DNA from 3 places in the Kitasatospora sp. NPDC090091 genome. Region 1 is predicted to be linked to each of the others. Evidence: riboswitches for the same ligand, from Rfam matches in the RefSeq annotation. Region 1 holds a riboswitch; each other region holds the start of a gene.
The links. A riboswitch is a leader RNA that binds a small molecule or an ion and turns the genes downstream of it on or off. The one in region 1 is predicted to bind cyclic di-AMP.

Region 1 (4,955 bases):
CGACCCGGCCGCCGGTGAGGAGCCCGGCGAGGAGCCGGCGGCAGGCCGCGCCGCCGAGCAGCTCGACCGGCCGCTGCCCGAGGGCGTGCGCCGCCGGGTGGTCGGGCTGGCCGCCGACGCGCTCGGCGGGCTGCCCCCCGGTGAGCTGCCGCAGTCGCTGCGCCAGTACGCCAAGTTCACCCCGGCCCGGCGGGCCAAGTACGCGGCCACCGCGCTGGCCGCGGCGCTGGAGTCCGAGCCGGCCTTCCGGGTGCGGATAGCGGAGCGGCTGCGGCTGGGCCAGCCCGACCTCGTCCGGGCGCTGGAGTCGGGCACCGTTCCCGCGGCCGCCGACCCGATGGACGTCGCCGCCGCCGCCTACCTGGTCCGGTCGGCGGGCTGGAGCCGGCTGGTGGCCGAGGCCGGCGAGGAGGCCGAACGGGCCGGTGCCGAGGGCGCGGTGGCGGAGGCCGCCCAGCTGGTGGAGAAGCTGCAGGCGGAGCTGGCCGAGCTGCGGGCCGCCGCCCGCGCCGACCTGGACCGGCACCGGGCCGAGTCGGAGGACGTCCGCAAGGAGGGCGACTCGCTGCGCCGGAAGGTGCGGTCGCTGGAGAGCGACACCCGGCGGGCGCAGGCCGAGACCCGCCGGGTCTCCGCCGAACTGGATGCGCTGAAGGCGCAGGCCGCCGCCGAGCGCAGTGCGGCCGAGAGCGAGGCGCGGCGGCTGCGGCACCGGATCTCCGAGCTGGAGACCACCGTGGAGCAGGGCCGCCGTTCGGCCCGCGAGGGGCGCAGCGTCGAGGACATGCGGCTGCGGCTGCTGCTGGACACCGTGCTGCAGTCGGCGCAGGGGCTGCAGCGGGAGCTGGCGCTGCCGGTCTCCCAGATCCGCCCGGCCGACCTGGTGGAGGCGGTGGTGCCGGGCTCGGCCTCGCCGCACGACGTGGCCCGGCGTGCCCTGGCCGAGGACGATCCGGCGCTGCTGGACCAGCTGCTGGCGATCCCGCAGGTGCACCTGGTGGTGGACGGCTACAACGTGACCAAGACCGGCTATCCGACGCTGCCGCTGGAGCAGCAGCGGATCCGCCTGCTGGGCGGCCTGGCGATGCTGGCGCAGCGCACGCAGGCGGAGGTCACCTGCGTGTTCGACGGGCAGGACCTGGACGTGCCGGTGATCATGGCGCCGCCGCGCGGAGTCCGGGTGCGCTTCAGCCGGACCGGGGAGACTGCCGACGAGCTGATCCGCCGCCTGGTGCGGGCCGAGCCGCAGGGCCGTCCGGTCGTGGTGGTCTCCACCGACCGGGAGGTCGCGGAGGGCGTGCGGAAGGCGGGCGCGCGCCCCGTCGCGTCGGTGCTGCTGCTGAACCGGCTGGCCCGGCCGTAGGCTTCCGCAGTGGCCGGGCAGACCCGCGTGACGCCTGCTCAGCGCCCGGTTTGCGGTCGTGTGACGATTTCGTGAAGTCATGGCGGGCGGCCGGAGTTCACGCCATCGGGGGAGTGGCGGAAAGCCTGGATCTTCACTAGGGTCTGGCGTCAAACCTATTTTCCGGATTCTCACTCGATCGGGTGAGTCCATTGGAAGAAGGAGCCGGTCCCTTGGCCTCCCACCGCCGTCCCAAGCAGCCGAGCCGCGCGCGGGTCTCCGTGCTCACCGCTGCCGCTGCGACCGCGGTCGCTCTCTCCGCCCAGGTCGCCGCCCACGCCGCGCCCACCCCGTCGCCCAAGAAGGACGACGTGAAGGCGCAGATCGACCAGCTGCAGGAGGAGGCCGAGCAGGCCACCGAGAAGTACAACGGCGCCAAGGAGCGGGCCGACCAGCTCCGCAAGCAGGCCGACCAACTGCAGGACCAGGTGGCTCGCGGCCAGGACGAGATGACCCAGCTTCAGGGCGGGCTGGCCGCGGTGGCCGGCGAGCAGTACCGCACGGGCGGCATCGACCCGTCGGTCCAGCTGATGCTCTCCTCCGACCCGTCCGGCTACCTGGACAAGGCCTCCAGCGTGCAGCAGGCCTCCTCCAGCCAGACCGAGGCGCTCAAGGGACTGCAGGACCAGCAGCGCCGGCTGGACCAGCAGAAGGCCGAGGCGGCCGCCGTCCTCGCCTCGCTGGACAGCACCACCAAGGACCTCAACCAGTCCAAGACGGACGTCAACAAGAAGCTGAAGGAGGCCCAGGACCTCCTGAACTCGCTCAGCGCCGCCGACCGGGCCGCCCTGCGCGCCGCGCAGCAGGCGGAGGACCGTGCCTCGCGCGGCTCCGAGCGCGCGGACCTCGGCAGCCTGCCGCAGGCGAGCGGCTACGCCGGCACGGCCGTCTCCATCGCGATGAGCAAGCAGGGCTCCCCGTACGTCTGGGGCGCCACCGGGCCCAGCACCTTCGACTGCTCGGGCCTGATGGTCTTCGCGTACAGCAAGGCCGGCGTCTCGCTGCCGCGCACCTCGCAGGCGCAGGGCAACGTCGGCACCCGGGTGCCCTCGCTCGCCGAGGCCCAGCCCGGCGACCTGATCATCTACCGCAGCGACCGCAGCCACGTCGGGATGTACATCGGCAACGGCATGGTGGTGCACGCGCCGCACACCGGTGACGTGGTGAAGGTGATGAAGGCCGACGCGATGCCGATCAACACCATCCGCCGCGTCTGACGGACCGGCAGGCCCCCCCGCGGGCCCCGAACGGACCTGTGATCCGCGCCACCCCCGATCCCGGGGGTGGCGCGGTTTCTGTCCGTTCCGATGACAAGCGATCAGCTCCGCGTACGGCGCCGATCACGTCCGGTCATATTCACAAATGAACATGGATGATGTTCCGGCTTTTTTCTGACAAGGATTTGAACGGATCACGGTTCTGTTACTAGGGTCGGGCCTTGAACCACCGCACAGTCGATCACCCAGCCTGGGTGGCGGCGGAGGTTTACCGCCGAGTTCGCGAAGCAGCGGGTCGGGCCGCAGGCCCGTCCGAGTGGGAGCCCAGTAGTCGGGGGCGCTGTGGAGCGGAGCCGGGGAACCATGTTCCTCCGGGGTGAATCGGCGCCAGGTCGGCCGGTGGAACGGCCGGTGAGGCGTCGTAGGGCCTTCTTCCGGCCCGAACCCGTCAGCTCACCCGGTAGGCGGACGTAGGAAGAAGGAGTCCGCCTTCGTGGCGTCCCATCGTCGTCCCAAGCCCGCCGGCCGCGCCCGTGTCTCGATCCTGACCGGTGTCGCCGCCGCAGCCGTCGCCCTCTCCGCGCAGTCCGGTGCCCACGCCGACCCGACGCCGACCAAGGACCAGGTCAAGGAGCAGGTCGACCAGCTCAACGAGCAGGCCGAGGTCGCGACCGAGAAGTACAACGGCGCCCAGGCCAAGCAGCAGGAGCTGCAGAAGCAGGTCGGCGAGCTGCAGGACAAGGTGGCCCGTCAGCAGGCCGCGGTCACCGAGGCCCAGGGCGGCCTCGCCGAGATCGCCGGCGAGCAGTACCGGACCGGCGGCATATCGTCGACCGTCCAGCTGATGCTCTCGTCCAGCCCCGACAACTTCCTCAACCAGGCCGGGGCGCTGACCCAGGCGAGCAGCACCCAGTCCGGCGCGCTGAAGGAGCTCCAGGAGCAGCAGCGCAGGCTCGACCAGGACCGCAACGAGGCCCAGGCCAAGCTCGGCGAGCTGGAGACCACCACCCAGCAGCTGAAGGCCTCCAAGGAGGAGGTCCAGGCCAAGCTGGCGAAGGCCCAGGACCTGCTCAACACGCTGACCGAGCAGGAGCGCCGCGCGATCCGCGAGGCCGAGGAGAAGGCCGCCGCCGAGGCGCAGGCCAAGGCCGACGCCGCTGCGAAGGCCGCGGCCAAGGCGAAGGCGGACGCCGACCGCGCCTCCCGCGACACCAGCCGCACCGACCTCTCCGGGTCCGGCTCCGGCTCCGGCTCCGGATCTGCGACCGCGGACCCCGCTCCGGCCCCCAAGCCGGTCGCCGCGGGCAGCTCGCGCGGTGCCGCCGCGCTCTCCATCGCCGCCGGCAAGGTCGGCAGCCCGTACGTCTACGGCGCCGCGGGCCCGAACTCCTTCGACTGCTCGGGTCTGATGGTCTGGGCGTTCAACCAGGCCGGCGTGTCGCTGCCGCGCACCTCGCAGGAGCAGGCCCACGCCGGCACCCGGATCGGCTCGGACCTCTCCCAGGCCCAGCCCGGCGACCTGCTGATCTTCTACAGCGACGCCCACCACGTGGGGATCTACGCGGGCAACGGCCAGGTGCTCCACGCGCCCAAGCCGGGTGCCTCGGTGCGCTACGAGGCGGTCTCCAACATGCCGCTGGCGTCCATCGTGCGCGTCTGATCCGCAGTCGGTTCCGACAGGCCCGGTCTCCCCAGGTGGGGAGGCCGGGCCTGCGGCTTTCCCGGCGGCTCGCCCTGGTGTCCGATTCCGGGTCAAATATTCGGGTTGGGAGGGGTTTGGACTCGCTTGCCCGGACTCGCTAACGTCTGCCACCGGACTCCCGTCGAGAGCCGCCCACCCCGGTGCGGCCGCGGGGCCGGGCCGCAGGATCGGAGCCGCTGTCGCATGTCCGTGCACCGCCGTTCCCCGCTGTCGGGGGCGCACGCCCTCGCCCGTGCGCTGGTGCTGACCGCCGCGGCCACCACCGTGCTCGGGATGGCGACGGGCGGCACCGCCCAGGCCGCCCCGGGGCCGGACGGGCCGGCCAGCCGCAAGGACGTCAAGGCCCAGGTGGAGCAGCTGTACGACGAGGCCGAGCAGGCCTCCGAGCGGGTCAATGCGGCGCAGGAGGCGCAGCAGCAGCTGCAGCACGAGACCGGCACCCTCCAGCAGCAGGTCGCCGTGGCCCAGGACGAGCTCAACCAGCTGCGCGGCGACCTCGCCACCGTGGCCGGCGCCGAGTACCGCGGCGGCGGCATGGCGCAGACCGTCCAGCTGATGCTCGCCACCGACCCCGAGGGGTACCTGGCCACGGCCCGCACCCTCGACCAGGCCGCCGAGCGGCAGAGCGAGACGC
Region 2 (4,955 bases), on a different contig from region 1:
CCGCCGAGGACCAGGACGACTTCCGCGACTGGGCGGGCATGATGATCCGCCACGGCGGCGGCCGGCGCGGCGGCGTGGGGCGGGCGGTGAAGCGGATGCGGTCGTACCTGGCCGAGCTGATCCACCGCAAGCGGGCCGACCTCGGCGACGACCTGATCTCCGGGCTGATCCGGGCCAGCGACCACGGCGAGCACCTGACCGAGAACGAGGCCGCGGCGATGGCCTTCATCCTGCTGTTCGCCGGGTTCGAGACGACCGTCAACCTGATCGGCAACGGCACCTACGCGCTGCTGCGCAACCCCGGGCAGCGGGAGCTGCTGCAGGACTCGATCGCCCGGGGCGAGACCGGCCTGCTGGAGACCGGGATCGAGGAGCTGCTCCGCTACGACGGGCCGGTGGAGCTGGCCACCTGGCGGTTCGCGACCAGCCCGCTGACCATCGGCGGGGTGGAGATCCCGGTGGGCGACCCGGTGCTGGTGGTGCTCGCGGCGGCGGACCGGGACCCGGCGCGGTTCGCCGACGAGAACACCCTCGATCTCGCACGGACGGACAACCCGCACCTCGGCTTCGGGCACGGCATCCACTACTGCATCGGTGCCCCGCTGGCCCGCCTGGAGGGCCGCGCCGCGCTGGCCACGCTGCTCACCCGGCTGCCCGATCTGCAGCTCGCCGAAAGCCCGGAGAATCTGCGGTGGCGAGGTGGTCTGATCATGCGTGGACTTCGTGAACTTCCTGTCGAATTCACTCCGGAGAACGCGGAGAAGAACCCCGTCTGATCACGGGCCGGAACCGATTGCAGCGGCCGGCGCGTCCTCCGGCCGGCGGCTCGACACGCTGACACGGCGTCGCCGAGCCGCCCATTCAGGGGGGTTGAACCGCCATCAATCCGGACATACCGCCTCCGTTGGTAGGCGATCGACCGTGTGCCGTAATTTCTGTGTGATATCGGCGATATGAGCTTGTGATTGGTGTGAGGATCTGTCTACTCTCCCTGCAGTTCGCAGCTGCGGACCTCGTGCGCGGAACGCCGAATCCTGCCCGCCGCGCCACGGGAAACCGACCAGAACCCTGGGCAGGGGCGGGGGACCCAGGTTTGTTGCCGTCCTCCACGGCTTGGGGTGAAGCCGCAGTCGCGGGCAGAACGCCTCGCGACACGCGGCCGGGCCACCTCCCGGTCCGAACCCGACAGCTCACCTCGCAGGCGTGCGGAGAGGGACGTCTTCATGCTGTTCGTTGGAACTGGCCGCCACCGCCGCCGCACCCAGGCCGAGAAGGCCATCGCCGTCGCCGGTGTGGCCGGCGTCGGACTCGCGATGCCGCTCCTCACCGCCACCGGCGCCTCGGCGGCCCCCGTCTCCACCTGGGACGCGGTCGCCCAGTGCGAGAGCGGCGGCAACTGGAGCATCAACACCGGCAACGGCTTCTACGGCGGTCTGCAGTTCACCTCCAGCACCTGGAAGGCGTACGGCGGCACCGCGTACGCGCCGCAGGCCAACCAGGCCAGCAAGGGGCAGCAGATCTCGGTGGCCGAGAAGGTCCTCGCCTCGCAGGGCCCGGGCGCCTGGCCGGTCTGCTCCAAGCGGGCGGGCCTGAGCAAGGGCGGCGCCGCGGCCGAGGTCGACACCGCCGTGGACGCCAAGCCCGCGGCGCAGCAGCCCGCCGCGCCGAAGCCCGCCCAGTCGAAGCCGGCTCAGAAGCCCGCGCAGCCCGCTCAGAAGCCGGTGCAGCAGCAGGCCCCGAAGCCGGCCGCCCAGCAGCCCGCGCAGCACGACGCCAAGGCCCCGGGCTTCTCCGGCCAGGGCGGCTGGGACGCCGACGCGAAGGTGTACTGGTACCAGAACGACGGCGCCTGGTACTGGACCAGCCACCAGAGCGTGTACCAGCAGCACACCGCTGACTACGCCCCCCAGGCCGCCGTCCAGTCCGCCGGCCAGGGCGTCGGGTACATCGGCCAGGGCGACGCTCCGACCCCCGTCCACGCCGACCCGGCCGCCCAGCAGCAGCGCACCGGCCACGGCTACACCGTCCAGGCCGGCGACACGCTGGGCGGCATCGCCGCCGCCCAGGGCGTGTCCGGCGGCTGGCAGTCGCTGTACGACGGCAACCGCGGCACCGTCGGCGGCGACCCGGACCTGATCATCCCCGGCCAGGTGCTCAACCTCGGCTGAACCGCCGTCCGCTGAACCCGGGCCACCGCCCGGCGCGGACGAAGGGGGCCGGATACGTCCCCCTTCGTCCGCATCCGGACCGCTTTCACGGGGCAACCAGGTGAACTACCGGTGGGTAGTGCGGCCACACGCTGAGACGGACCCATGGCCGACGTGGCCCCGAGAGCCCGTGCGGTTAGGCTCTGGTCGTAACGACTCCGCAATCGTCCGGCCGACAGCACCCACCGTCAGCCGGACCTGCTTCCGCTAGGAGATGCCTCGTGCCGTCCATCGATGTCGTCGTAGCCCGTGAGATCCTCGACTCGCGTGGCAACCCCACGGTCGAGGTCGAGGTCGGCCTCGACGACGGCAGCACCGGCCGTGCCGCTGTCCCGTCGGGTGCCTCCACCGGCGCCTTCGAGGCGCTGGAGCTTCGTGACGGCGACAAGAACCGCTACTTCGGCAAGGGCGTGGAGAAGGCCGTCCTGGCCGTCATCGAGCAGATCGGCCCGGAGCTGGTCGGCTACGACGCCACCGAGCAGCGCCTGATCGACCAGGCCATGCTCGACCTGGACGCCACCCCGGACAAGTCCTCGCTCGGCGCCAACGCCATCCTCGGCGTCTCCCTGGCCGTGGCGCACGCCGCCTCCGAGGCCAGCGACCTGCCGCTGTTCCGCTACCTGGGCGGCCCGAACGCGCACGTCCTGCCCGTCCCGATGATGAACATCCTCAACGGCGGCTCGCACGCGGACTCCAACGTCGACATCCAGGAGTTCATGATCGCGCCGATCGGCGCGGAGTCCTTCTCCGAGGCCGTCCGCTGGGGCGTCGAGGTCTACCACACCCTCAAGGGCGTCCTGAAGGAGCGCGGCCTCTCCACCGGCCTCGGCGACGAGGGCGGCTTCGCCCCGAACCTGGACAGCAACCGCGAGGCGCTGGACCTCATCACCGAGGCCATCCAGAAGGCCGGTTACGTGCCCGGCCGCGACATCGCGCTGGCCCTGGACGTCGCCGCCTCCGAGTTCTTCAAGGACGGCGCCTACCAGTTCGAGGGCAAGTCCCTCTCGGCCGCCGAGCTGATCGAGTACTACGCCGAGCTGGTCGCCGCGTACCCGCTGGTCTCCATCGAGGACCCGCTGGACGAGTCGGACTGGGACGGCTGGAAGGCCATGACCGTCAAGCTGGGCGACAAGGTCCAGCTGGTCGGCGACGACCTGTTCGTCACCAACCCGCAGCGCCTGGCCAAGGGCATCGAGACCGGCACCGCCAACGCGCTGCTGGTGAAGGTGAACCAGATCGGCTCGCTCACCGAGACCCTGGACGCCGTCGAGCTGGCCCAGCGCAACGGCTACCGCTGCATGATGTCGCACCGCTCCGGCGAGACCGAGGACGTCACCATCGCCGACCTGGCCGTCGCCACCAACTGCGGCCAGATCAAGACCGGTGCCCCGGCCCGCTCCGAGCGCGTCGCCAAGTACAACCAGCTGCTGCGCATCGAGGAGATCCTCGACGACGCCGCCGAGTACGCCGGCCGCGGCGCCTTCCCGCGGTTCCGCTCCGCGGACCAGTAAGCCCGGTAAGTACGAGCGCTGACACACACTGCTCCCGCCGGTGCCCCGCCTGTTCACCCCGTAGGGTGGACGGCGGGGCACCGTCGCGACCGGGCGGCGCCACCGTCGCGACCAGGAGGGGACACCGGAGATGGCAGGCTGGAGGATCCCGGGCTTGGCGGCCCGGCCCCGCTTCACGAGCCGGGCGACCGTCCTCGTCCTGGTGCTCTGCTCCCTCGTCGCGATCCTCGCCTACCCGACCCGGCAGTTCATCTCCCAGCGCTCCGAGATCTCCGCCCAGCGGGCGAAGGCCGAGCACGCCCGGCAGCAGGTCGAGCAGCTGCGCCGGGAGAAGACGCGCTGGCAGGACCCGGAGTACGTCAGGGCGCAGGCCCGCGCCCGGCTGCACTACGCGATGCCGGGCGAGACCCCGTACATTGCGGTGGACCCGGCCGGCCAGAGCGCCGCCAAGTCCCCCGCGGCTGCGCCCGCGCCGTCCGACGGTGCGGCCGCCGCCCCGGCGAAGGCCGCCAAGCCCTGGTACGCGAGCGTCTGGGACTCCGTGGACGCCGCCGACACCGCCCCGCCCTCTCCACCCGCCACTGCCCCCGCTGGAGCCAGCTCCCCCCATGACCACTGAGAACCACCCCTCCGCCTCCGACGCCGACATCGCGGCCATCGCCGCCCAGCTCGGCCGGGTCCCGCGCGGTCTGCGCGGCGTGGCACACCGCTGCCCCTGCGGCAACCCGGACGTCGTGGAGACGGCCCCCCGGCTCGCGGACGGCACGCCGTTCCCGACCCTCTACTACCTGACCTGCCCCAAGGCCGCCTCGCTGATCGGCACCCTGGAGGCGGACGGCGTGATGAAGGAGCAGACCGCCCGGCTCGCCGAGGACCCGGAGCTGGCCGCGGCCTACCAGAAGGCGCACGAGGACTACATCGCCCGCCGTGACGCGATCGAGGTGCTGGAGGGCTTCCCGAGCGCCGGCGGCATGCCGGACCGGGTGAAGTGCCTGCACGTGCTGGTCGGCCACTCGCTGGCGGCCGGCGAGGGCGTCAACCCGCTCGGCGACGAGGCGCTCGGCATGCTGGAGGACTGGTGGGCCAAGGGCCCGTGCGTCTCCGCGGCCGAGGTCGAGGCCGCCGGCGAGCGGGTCCTGCGCAACCGCGCGAAGGACGAGGACCACGCGGCGGTGATCGCCGCCAAGGAGCGGAAGACCGCCGAGCGCGCCGCCAAGCGTGCCGCGCAGGAGGCCGG
Region 3 (4,955 bases), on a different contig from region 1:
CGGCCATGCGGGCATCGGAACACGGACCGGCCGCGCCCGCATCCGGAGACGCCCGGGCCCCGCAGCCCGGCCGCCGCCCCGGAGGGTCCGGCCGGGCCGCGGGGCCCGGGGGTGGGCTCAGCGGCCGAGCAGGCCGCGGACGGCGAGCCGGTTGACGTTGGTCAGGCCGCGCACGAGCTGCGGGGTGAGGAAGACGATGAGCAGCCCGAGCAGCGAGACGCCGGCGATCTGCAGCGGCGACTGGATGAAGTAGACGTGCCGGGTGTGGTCGTCGTCGTAGAAGTCGAACAGCTGCAGCCCCGGCCAGCCGACGTACGTCGGGTAGACCCAGTGGTAGAGCGGGTATGCCGCCAGCGCCCAGCCGACCAGCAGGAACGTCAGCGACACGGTGAAGCTGACGATCGCCCACGGGAACATCAGCACCTGGTAGAGCGCGGCCTTCCAGCCGGCCGCGTCGGCCATCCGCGCGGTGATCAGGCCCCAGCTGCCGGGGCGGACGGCCTTCACCGGCGCAGGTCCCGGCACGTCGAGCGCCAGCATGCTGCGGGTCCGGGCCCGCTCCAGCCGGCCGAAGCCGCGGGCCCCGGCGGTCAGCGCCGCCAGGACCGGCAGGCCCAGGACGGTGACCACGGTGCCGAGGCCGAAGCTGAACAGCGTGATGGCGAAGGAGAACCCCGCGACGGCCACCGGGAGGCCGGTGAGGCTGTAGCCGAGCTCGCGGTAGAAGTAGGAGGAGAAGGGCGCGCGCCAGGCGTACGGCGGCTCCTCGGTACGGCGGGCGCCCTCGGCGGGGAGGTCGTACGCGGTGCGCTGGATGCTCTGGCTGCTCATGGCCGGCCTCGGTCCTCGGTTCTCTGCGGGCTTTCGGGGATGGCTCCACCCTCCCAGGGCCCGGACGCGGCGGACATCCGGCTCCCCGGCGAACCGGGGGTGGGGTTAACCCCCCGTCGGGCCCCGCCCGCCGGGCCGCGGCCACTCGTCGGCGAGCAGCGAGTACTGCAGCGAGTCGTGCCAGGTGCCGCGCAGTCTGACGTCGTGCCGGATCCGGCCCTCCAGCTGGAAGCCGGCCCGGGTGAGCACCCGCGCGGAGGCCTCGTTGGCCGGGTCCACCCGGGCGGCCAGCCGGTGCAGGCGCAGCGCGCCGAAGGCGAAGTCGCAGAGCAGGGCGGTGATCTCGCCGGCGTAACCGTTGCCCCAGGTGTCCCGGCGCAGCGCGTAGCCGAGGTCGGCGGAGCGGTGGTCGCCGAGGGTGAGGGCGGCGTTGCCGATCGGGGTGGCGTCGGCCGGGTCGTCGGCGTCCGCGCGCCGGGTGACGGCCAGTCGGTAGACGGTCCGCTCCTCCCGCAGGGCCTCCTCCAGGTACTGCTCGATCTGGTCGGCGCAGTCCACCAGATCACGCGGTTCGAAGGGGAGGTAGCGGGTGGCCTCCGGATCGCCGAAGACGGCGTGCAGCGCGTCGACGTCTCCGGGGGTGTGGTGGAACTCCCGGAGGGCGAGGCGGGGGCCGGTGAGGCGGACGGGGACCATGGAGGCAGACCCTACCCGCGCTTTCCGGTTACCGTAAGTGACATGGAAGACGATGACCTGCGGCTCGCCCCGCACACCAGGGCCGCCGAGCTGCTCGCCTGGGCGGAGGCCGAGGGCCGCGCGCCGGTGGCCGAGGCCCCGCTGCGGACGGTGCTGGCGCTGCTGGAGCTGGGTGAGGGCAGGATGCGCGACGGCTGGCCGGAGCTGACCTCGGACGCCGTGGAGCAGCTGCTCCACGAGCGGCTCCACCTCTACGTGCAGCCCGACCCGGAGCAGGACCCGCTGGCGTACGGCGAGGCGGTGCGACTGCTGATCGACCACCAGCGGGCTTCGAAGCGGCTGAACGCCAAGCGGCAGGAGCGGCTGCACGCGGAGGCCGAGTGGCAGGGCGAGGTGGCGGCCGGCCTGCTCCGCCGGGCCGATCTGGTGACCTGGCCGCGGCTGTACGCGCTGCTGCTGCACGCGTACGGGGTGGACGTCACCGACGAGGCCGCGGTGTTCGACTGGCTGTCGGGGTTCCGGGAGCTGGCCGAGGAGGACCGGCGGGCCGCGTTCGAGGCGCTGGCGGAGGCCGGCTGGCTGGACGAGGCGGACCCCGCGGGCTGGGGTCCGGGCCGGGTGCTCTCGGTCGGGATGGCCACCGACGGCGCGCGGCGGCTGCTGGAGCACGGGCTGATGCGGCGCAGCTACCGCAACCTGGCGGAGCTGACGGCGCTGGGCCGGCCGATGCCGGACGAGCTGTCCGGGGACTTCGGGGCGTTCGAGGAGGCGGCGGAGTCCGCCGCGCTGGACCTGTTCGGCTCGTGGACGGTGCCGGGGCTGCCGCGGCTGCTGGTGGCGGAGTTCCCGGAGCTGGCCCCGGAGCCGGGCCAGCAGGAGATCGACGCCTACCTGGCCGGTCTGCCGGCCGAACAGGACGCGGCGGAGCAGGACGCGGCGGAGCAGGACCTCACGGAGCAGGACGCGGCCGAGCAGAAGCGCACCGAGTAGCGCGGACGGCGCGCGGAGACGGAAAGGCGCCCCGGCCGGTACATCGGTACCGGCCGGGGCGCCTTCGTCGTGCCGCCCTCACGGGGCGGCCGCCCCCGGGGGGCGAACCGTCAGGGGGTGACGCCGCGCTGCTCGAACCAGCTCTCCGGGTCGACCGGGGCGCCGCCGTCGGGGCGCACCTCCAGGTGCAGGTGCGGGCCGGTGACGTTGCCGGTGGCGCCGACCTTGCCGAGCTGCTGGCCGGGGACGACCTTGCCGGAGCCCTTGATGATCGAGGAGAGGTGGCAGTACCAGATCTCGGTGCCGTCGGGCAGCGTCTCGACGATCCGGTAGCCGTACGAGCCGGCCCAGCCGGCCGAGGTGATGGTGCCCTGGCCGACCGCGTACACCGGGGTGCCGGTGTCGGCGGCGAAGTCCAGTCCGGTGTGCAGGTGGGCCCAGTAGGAGGCGCTCTGGCCGTAGTGGGCGGAGAGGCGGTAGTCGCGCACCGGCAGGTTGATCGCGGCGAGCTTGGCCTTCTCGGCCGCCTCGGCGGCGCGCTTGGCCTCCTGCTGCTGGACGGCGCGCTTGGTCTCGGCCTCCTTGGCGGCCTGCAGGCGGGCGGTCTCCTCGGCGGCGGTGCGCTGGCTGTCGGCCTGCTGCTGGATCCGGGCGGCGAGCGCGAGGCCCGGGTCCGCGGAGAGCGCGACCGGGGCCTCGTCCGGCGCCTCGACGGCGGGCGCGGCGGCCGGGGTGGCGGAGGCGAAACCGGTGGCGCCCAGGGTGGCGGCGACGGCGGTGACGCCGAGCAGCGGGGCGGTCCCGCGGGTCTGACGCGGCATCCGGTGGCGGTTGGTCTCGGCGGGCTGCGGGGCGGCCTCGTCGTCGGACCCGCCGTACTCGCCCAGGTGGGCGGGCGGCCACGGGTGGTCGAGCAGCTGGGTGCCGGCGGAGGAGCCGGGCAGATGTGCCGGAGAGTGCGTCGACGCCACGGAGGCGCGCTCCTTTCCTTCCTTCGCGCCTACCGGGTTAGCTGACGGGTTCGGAGCAGGAAGGTCTCCTACGGCTGGGCCTGGGCCCGGCCGATTCACCCCAAGGAACGTGGTTCCCCGGCTCCCTGGCCTGCCCGGAGGCCGGCCGGCGGGATTAGGCGACGGCGCACGGTGCCGTCTGGGTACGGCGTTGCGGACCGCGCTGCGTTATCAAACGTTAATCCTAGGAGCCCCCGATTCCAAGCCGTCCGCATGGGACGACAGGACACAGCTCGGACACTACGCGATCCGGTGGGCGATTTGGGGCGTTTGACGACAACTGACACTACCGAACGTGATAGGACGTCAACGAACGACCCCGTGTTTGAGTACTTCTACTCATGTGGACCTCGTTCGACGGCGCGCATCCTGGCGCCATGAACGCACCGATGCAGTCACGCACCACGGCCGCGTACTACGTCCAGGCCGTGCTCTCCTTCACCCTCTCCGCCGGCGCCCTCGCGATCGGCATCGCCTACCTCCCGGTGGGCGCCTGGACCCGCGCCTTCCTCGGGGTCGGCCTGCTCTACACCGTCACCTCCGCCTTCACCCTGGCCAAGGTCGTCCGGGACCGGCAGGAGACCAACGAGATCGTCACCCGGGTCGACCAGGCCCGGCTGGAGAAGCTGCTCGCCGAGCACGACCCGTTCAAGGTCGAGGGCGCCTGAGCCGACAGGCCGGGAGAGCGGCAGACCCCCGGACGCGCCAGGGCCGGGGCCCGGGCCGGGACGCGCGACAGGCTGACGCCGATAGCTTGACGGCTAAGGCTATTAGCCTTAGCTTTATGGGTGTCGGCAGCGCCCGCCGACACCCCGTCCCGGCGGACCGCGGAGGCCCTCATGACCGGCACCAGCACCCCCACCACGCTGTTCCTCGACGTCCCCGGCGGCCGGCTGGCCTACGACGACACCGTGCAGGGCGACGGCCTGCCCGTCGTCCTGCTCCCCGGGATGCTCGACAGCCGGGCCGCCTACCGGCACCTGCGCCCGCTGCTGACCGCGGCCGGCCGCCGGGTGATCACCATGGACCTGCGCGGCTTCGGCGAGTCCTCGATCGCCTGGGACGACTACTCGCCGGCCGCCATCGCCACCGACGTGCTCGCCCTGCTCGACCACCTCGGCATCGAGCGGGCCGTGCTGGCCGGCAACTCCTACACCGGCGCCACCGTGGTCAAGGCCGCCGGGGACGCGCCCGAGCGGGTCGCCGGGATCGTCCTGCTGGACGCCTTCGTCGAGAACCTGCCGCCGACCGCCCTGCAGCGCGCGATGTTCGGCGTGATGGGCACCCTGCTGGTGCACTCGCCCGCGTTCTGGGGCCTCTACCACCGGAAGATGGCCTACCCGGGCCCCAAGCCGGCCGACTTCGACGGCTACGTGGACGGCCTGGTCGCCGCGATGCGCACGCCGGGCCGCAAGGCCGCGACCCGCG

Region 2: another riboswitch for cyclic di-AMP. It lies ahead of ACIPSC_RS17025 (transglycosylase family protein); the one in region 1 lies ahead of ACIPSC_RS00975 (NlpC/P60 family protein).
Region 3: another riboswitch for cyclic di-AMP. It lies ahead of ACIPSC_RS05600 (M23 family metallopeptidase); the one in region 1 lies ahead of ACIPSC_RS00975 (NlpC/P60 family protein).

Annotation. Positions count from the first base shown of each region.
Region 1 is NZ_JBIVDY010000001.1:213,900-218,854, forward strand. Features, by position in the region: gene ACIPSC_RS00965 (NYN domain-containing protein) at 1-1,363, shown strand, start outside; gene ACIPSC_RS00970 (NlpC/P60 family protein) at 1,576-2,619, shown strand; cyclic di-AMP (ydaO/yuaA leader) riboswitch at 2,948-3,102, shown strand; gene ACIPSC_RS00975 (NlpC/P60 family protein) at 3,113-4,279, shown strand; gene ACIPSC_RS00980 (NlpC/P60 family protein) at 4,505-4,955, shown strand, end outside.
Region 2 is NZ_JBIVDY010000008.1:342,014-346,968, forward strand. Features, by position in the region: gene ACIPSC_RS17020 (cytochrome P450) at 1-776, shown strand, start outside; cyclic di-AMP (ydaO/yuaA leader) riboswitch at 1,049-1,218, shown strand; gene ACIPSC_RS17025 (transglycosylase family protein) at 1,224-2,168, shown strand; gene eno (phosphopyruvate hydratase) at 2,429-3,718, shown strand; gene ACIPSC_RS17035 (septum formation initiator family protein) at 3,873-4,337, shown strand; gene ACIPSC_RS17040 (DUF501 domain-containing protein) at 4,327-4,955, shown strand, end outside.
Region 3 is NZ_JBIVDY010000002.1:571,964-576,918, reverse strand. Features, by position in the region: gene ACIPSC_RS05620 (class I SAM-dependent methyltransferase) at 1-7, opposite strand, end outside; gene ACIPSC_RS05615 (sensor domain-containing protein) at 118-831, opposite strand; gene ACIPSC_RS05610 (GNAT family N-acetyltransferase) at 937-1,527, opposite strand; gene ACIPSC_RS05605 (hypothetical protein) at 1,570-2,517, shown strand; gene ACIPSC_RS05600 (M23 family metallopeptidase) at 2,628-3,488, opposite strand; cyclic di-AMP (ydaO/yuaA leader) riboswitch at 3,501-3,659, opposite strand; gene ACIPSC_RS05595 (YiaA/YiaB family inner membrane protein) at 3,905-4,195, shown strand; gene ACIPSC_RS05590 (alpha/beta fold hydrolase) at 4,367-4,955, shown strand, end outside.